2 regions of the Photobacterium sp. HL06 genome follow, and region 2 is predicted to be linked to the other one. Evidence: riboswitches for the same ligand, from Rfam matches in the RefSeq annotation. Region 2 holds a riboswitch; the other holds the start of a gene.
The links. Region 2 has a riboswitch for lysine ahead of AC51G0_RS05105 (Na+/H+ antiporter NhaC family protein). Riboswitches for the same ligand answer to the same signal wherever they lie in the genome.
Positions count from the first base shown of each region.

Region 1: it holds a riboswitch for lysine, as region 2 does, so the genes downstream of both, lysC (lysine-sensitive aspartokinase 3) here and AC51G0_RS05105 (Na+/H+ antiporter NhaC family protein) in region 2, are expected to answer to the same signal.

Region 1 is NZ_CM183914.1:346,625-349,862, forward strand. Features, by position in the region: gene metH (methionine synthase) at 1-237, shown strand, start outside; gene lysC (lysine-sensitive aspartokinase 3) at 479-1,771, opposite strand; lysine riboswitch at 1,965-2,145, opposite strand; gene AC51G0_RS01715 (pyridoxal-phosphate-dependent aminotransferase family protein) at 2,463-3,238, shown strand, end outside.
Region 2 is NZ_CM183914.1:1,029,030-1,032,267, reverse strand. Features, by position in the region: gene AC51G0_RS05105 (Na+/H+ antiporter NhaC family protein) at 84-1,685, opposite strand; lysine riboswitch at 1,781-1,963, opposite strand; gene AC51G0_RS05100 (H-NS family histone-like protein) at 2,335-2,733, shown strand; gene AC51G0_RS05095 (lytic murein transglycosylase) at 3,162-3,238, opposite strand, start outside.

The DNA of each region.
Region 1 (3,238 bases), 680 kb from region 2:
CATACCGAGAAGGACGAGATCTGGAAGTTGCTGGATGCCGAGGCAAATACGGGTATGACCCTGACAGAGAGTTTTGCAATGTGGCCGGGAGCGGCGGTATCGGGCTGGTATTTCTCCCATCCGGAATCTCGCTACTTTGCGGTGGCACAGATCCAAGCCGATCAGCGTGATAGCTATGCTGAGCGTAAAGGCTGGGATCTGGTTGAAGCAGAAAAGTGGCTGGGGCCTAACCTTTAAATTCAGAGTTATACCAATCGGGATAAGTAAGTGTTCAGATAATTGCGCAGGAAAAATCACCTAAGGCAAGGAAGAATTTGCAGTAACTAGTGGTTCTAATTACAAAAATTCTGACGTAGTAATAGGTGATTTTAACCAGCAAGAATGATCAAGTACTTATGCTGATTGGTATTAGCCATTAAGATGAGAAGGGCGCCGCAAGGCGCCCTTTTACTGTTATTACAATCCAGGTTCGGTTGAGTTACTCAAGAATTTTGCGGTGCAGTGTTTTCACCACAGATTTTGCATCTTGCTCCTTAACGAGGAAACACAGGTTGTGCGGGCTGGCACCGTAGCAAATCATGCGTAGGTTATAGTCATCCAGCGCCCCAAAGATCTGTCTTGCTGAACCCTTGGTACTGCTCATCTGGTTACCAATAAGAGCAACGAGGCATAGGCCTTGTTCAACCTCAACACGGCATAGCTTGCTGAGCTCTTCGACGGCTTTTTCGGGTAGTGTAGGCGCGCCGCCTCCCGTATCGGTTTGATCCAGGGTGAGTGAGACACTGACTTCTGAGGTAGTGATCAGGTCCACTGAAATTTTATGCTCGGCAAGGATGCGAAACACTTCGGCTAAGAAACCATAGGCATGGAACATATTCAGGCTGGTTAGCGTGACCATAGTCTGGTTGCAGCGCAGGGCCAGTGCACGGAATAGTGGGGCCTTATTGACGCTTTCACGGATCCATGTTCCACCTTGCTCCGGTGCTTTTGATGAGCCGATAAACACCGGGATCTGCTGGCGAACAGCCGGAACCAATGTTGAAGGGTGTAGGATCTTTGCCCCGAAGTTTGCCATTTCAGAGGCTTCGCTGAAACTGATCTCTTTAATGGGCTTAGCCGCCGGGGTAATGCGGGGATCGGTGGTGTACATGCCGGGTACATCCGTCCAGATTTCCAGCGTTGCGGCATCTGTTGCTTCAGCCACCAGTGCGGCACTGTAGTCACTGCCGCCACGTCCCAGTGTAGTGGTCGTCCCTTCGCTATCCGAGCCAATGAAACCCTGCGAGACCACCACCTGCTTCTCCAATAGTGGCTGTAGTTGCGTGGCTGCCAGCTGGCGGATCACCTCTGGCTGAGGGATCGCTTTACCAAATTGGCTGTCGGTACGCATAATGTCACGAATATCGAAACGGACGGTATCGACGCCCATTTCGTTGAGGATCTGAGTAAACAGGTGGGTTGATAGTAGCTCACCATGAGAAACTAGCTGGTCGGTCAGTTGCGCGCTAGGCTGTATTGCCGCTTGTTCAGCCAGGGTTGAGACTGAGTCTAGCAAGCTACCTATCGCAGAGGTCACGGTTTCAGGCGATTTCAGCTCACTGATGACACCATGGTGTATTTCTTTCAGGCGAGTCAGAAGCTGTTGGCGAAGGGCTGCATCATTGACGCCGTTGGCCAGCTCGACAAGCAGGTTGGTAACACCAGAGCAGGCACTGATCAAAACGATACGGGCGGCTGGGTTGTGTTTGATGATGGCGGCACTACGGCTCATTGCAGTAAAATCTGCAACGCTGGTTCCACCAAACTTAGCGACAGTCAGGGCTGTGGCATTATTAACTACAGGGCTCAAAGTAAGTCTCCCAATAACAGTAAAATTATAACGAAGAATAGGGAATTTACTCGGGAGGATATTCCCGACATCCAATTGTCAGGAGAGCAGGTAGGCGAGACGTATTGATAGCGCTACAACCAGAAGCTCCCCACCTTTCAAAAGAGAAAGGTGACAGCCAGAAGGATTCAACCTTCATAGCCGATACTACTGGCCCCCTGTCCAGCAGTATCTCGGCGTTACTCCCCCTCTCTATGCTGCTTAGGGGTGGGGCCCCGCAACCATAGATACCTGGGTAACGCTCCTCTTCTATTTTTACCTGATGGTATTCCAATCATCAGGATGAACAAAAAACGATCTCTATTGAAGCGAATTTGTTACTTGCTTGTCAATGGGAACATGAGAATTTATGCAAAGAAATTGCAATAAATACGACGGGCTATTTATATGCTTGGTTACGTTGCTTGGTTACATTGCTTGCTTCGAAACGAAATTCCTTTAATACTGGTTAACTGCGTGAAGACCAAACGGTACGCTTTTGTGTTCCAGGCAAGCGTACCGCTGGGAGCAACATTCTCGCCCTACCACAGCACTTCAGGGAATCACCGAACTCTTACTAAAGGGAGATACAATAATGACAATCGGTAGCTTTTATCCTCCACAACGAACACTAATGGGCCCTGGGCCGTCAGATATTTACCCGCAGGTTCTACAGGCCTTAAGCCGTCCGACGATTGGCCACCTAGACCCGTTGTTTATAGGCATGATGGATGAGCTGAAGCAGTTGCTGCAGTATGCCTTCCAAACACAAAATACGTTCACGATTGCGGTATCGGCACCGGGCAGTGCCGGTATGGAAGCTTGTTTTGTTAACCTGGTAGAGCCGGGTGACAAAGTGATAGTCTGTCGCAATGGCGTGTTCGGCGATCGTATGCGTGAAAATGTCGAGCGTTGTGGCGGTGAAGCCGTGATGGTAGATAACGCATGGGGCGAGCCCGTTGATCCGCAATTGGTTGAACAGGCACTAGAGGCGAACCCAGATGCAAAAATTGTCGCTTTCGTGCACGCAGAAACCTCTACTGGGGCATTGAGTGATGCCGAGGCGATTGCCAAGCTTGCACGCCAGCATGACTGCCTGACTATTGTTGATGCTGTAACGTCATTGGGTGGTGTCCCTCTGCTGGTGGATGAGTGGCAGCTCGATGCCGTGTATTCAGGTAGCCAGAAGTGCCTGTCGTGTGTACCAGGCCTGTCGCCGTTGACATTCTCACAGCGTGCCGTAGATAAAATCCAAAGCCGTAAGAGCCAGGTGCAGAGCTGGTTCCTCGATCAAAGCTTGGTCTTGGGTTATTGGAGTGGTGAAGGTAAGCGGAGCTACCACCATACAGCCCCGGTCAATAGCTTGTATGC
Region 2 (3,238 bases):
GTAACAAATACTGGCTCGCCGTTGATGCAAAAAAGCCTGCAATCAGATTGCAGGCTTTTTATCAACATAGAAGCGGCGAATGACTAGCTTTTCATCTTCGCAGCAAGTGCTGTCGGACGGCGAGATAGCCACATCAGCAGCAGGCACACCAGAATAAAGGTGATCGTCGCGGCCATAAACGCCACAGCCATTGAGCTTGTCAAACCCAGAACCAAGAAACCAACCGTAGATACAAACGCAACAGACACTGCGTATGGCAGCTGAGTAGCGACGTGATCAATATGGTGGCAGCGAGCCCCGGTCGAAGACAGAATAGTGGTATCTGAAATCGGTGAGCAGTGATCACCGAACACTGAACCTGCCAATACCGCACCCAGCATTGGTAGCATCAGTGCAATTTCCGTCGCAGCAGCCAGATCACCCGCAATTGGCAGCATGATACCGAATGTGCCCCAAGAGGTACCGGTTGAGAACGCCATCAGGCCAGCCAGCAAGAACAAAATTGCCGGTAGCAGCATTGGATTGATATTACCCTGCACAAGCGTAGACAGGTACTTACCTGTAGCCATATCACTGATCACGCTACCGATGCTCCAGGCAAACAGTAGGATCAGGATTGCACCAAACATTGACTTCGCACCAATCCACAGCGTTTGAACCACATCCGCCATTGGCAGACGCTGGCGTAATACCGGGATCATCGCACCGAACAGACCCACCAAGCCACCATATACCAGTGACATACCCACATCGGTATTCTCGAACGCACCTAGAATGTTAAAGGCAATACCATCAGCAGCCAGCGCCTGGGACCCAGTAAAAATCATAAAGAAGAAGGTTGAGAAGATCAGGGCAACAATCGGCATGATCAGATCAGAAACTCGACCGTTATCGCTTTCTTCAATTTCCAGCTCGTCGTTTAGATCTTTCGCCAAGCTATCATCATCGCCTTCATCGAAACCACGGCCATGGCTAGCCTGCAGTTCATGCTTTTTCATTGCACCAATATCTAGCTGGAACCAGGCAACAACAAATACCATTAATAAAGCAAAGACAGCATAGAAGTTCATTGGTGCTAATTGGATAAAGGCACTTAGCGCTGAATATTCCGTTACGCCGTGTGATACCAAGATCCCGCCAATAAGCGTAATAATGTATGCGCCCCAGCTTGAAGCTGGCATCAGCACACACATTGGTGCTGCGGTTGAATCGAGAATATAGGCAAGTTTTGCTCGGGAGACATAAAAGCGGTCGGTTACCGGACGAGAAATAGATCCTACTGCCAAGCTATTAAAATAGTCATCGACAAAGATAAACACACCCAGAAAAGCAGCCAGTAGCTTTGCACCACGCTTACTTTTGATTTTTGTTTGCGCCCACTCTGCAAATGCACGAGTACCACCTGAAAGGGTCAGCAGTGCTGTGGTCATTCCTAATAATATAAGGAAAGCGACAATGCTCATATTCCAGCTGTTGATTGCGCCATCATCAATGAAAAGTCCTTTCGCCGTACTACCTACATATTCTGCAGTTGCACCAAACGAAAAATCTGTCAGTAACAATGAACCTAGAAGGACACCAACGCCTAATGAAACCAATACGCGACGTGTCAGAATCGCTAAACCTAATGCCACAAGTGGCGGCAAAAGTGAAATGGATGAATGGGAAAAATCTACAATATTCATGATCTCTACTACAACCGATCCTGGTTGGAGATCTACTGCTGAACACGACATCGTCGCGAGAGAAGAGCATAAGAAAAGGATGACCCCTATTCCGACCCCACAGTAGCGCTCCATAGTTAATGTAATTAATACTATGGCAGTGCTGCCCCTATTCGGTGACAACCCCAGCAAGAAGGAATGATAAGCCTTACTTACTTCGGCATTGGCTCCTTTTGCAGACCATCAAAGGAATCACCCTCCAATCTGCTACTTATAGACAATGCGCCTCTACCCTTAGTCAAGGAATGGCTAATTCTACGGGATAGCGATTCATTTGCAACAAGTTACGATGAAAACTTTAACAGAAATAGTGAATAATCTTGCTCAGGTGCTGGAAAAATAAACAAAAACCCTACTATTCTATACCTTTTAATATGAAACAGAACGCACCGACATAATCAGTATGCTGTCATTGTATCCCGATTAATTGCACGAAAGGCATGGATAACAATTATTACAAATGAGATTTTATGAACCTAATTAGGAAAAATTTAATATCAGGACAGATATTTTATTTGGCATCAGGCTATTAAAAGTATTATTATTGCAATTATTGATTCGTGACTGCTATTATTATTTAAAATAGTTTTAAGCCAACAGGAAATTTAAAATGTCTGATGCAATGAAAGCGCTGTTAAACCTTCGTAGCCTTCGCGCACTTTCTCGTGAATATACTCTGGAACAACTTCAAGAAGCTCTTGAGAAACTACAAACTGTAGTGACTGAACGTGAAGAATCTGAAGCTGAAGAGCGCGCAAAAGAAAGTGAGCGTAATGAGAAACTGGCTCAGTACCGTGAAATGCTTCTAGCTGACGGCATCGATCCAGAAGAATTACTAGCGAGCCTGAGCAAAGCACCTAAAGCAAAACGCGCTGCTCGTCCTGCTAAATATAAATTCATTGATGAAAACGGCGAAGAAAAGACCTGGACTGGTCAAGGCCGTACTCCAAGTGCACTGAAGAAAGCACTTGATGAAGGCAAAGCTCTGGAAGAATTCGAAATCGAATAATTGCTGAATATAAGCTGAACAAAAGCCTGGTAAAATACCGGGCTTTTTTATATCTATAATCCTAAAGAGTAATAAAACAAACAACTAAAGTAGCTGTAAATCCTTTAACCCCACATTAAAAAGTAACACTGTGTCGTACCCATTCGTCATATAGATTGATATACAGATTGATAGCAATACGATAAATGGATCCCAGTACAGACCACTCACAATGCACTCCCAACGCTGCTTCAGCCCATCTTGGGCCTACATCGATGCATTGGCTTCACCGATGACAATAACTTCGCTTATTCAATCTTACCTGCCCAAGAATGCTTACACGACAGATGTGAATAATTCAGTTGAGACGTAATATTTACTCTATAAGCCAGAGAAAAGTACAAACAAAAAAAGCCAGACTTAATGTCTGGCTTTTCCTTGTCTAACTGTTACCGAATTCGGTCTGCTAGATGGCTAACAGCAAGGGCAAAATAATGCGATCTATTCCACTTTAACAAGGCTTGGT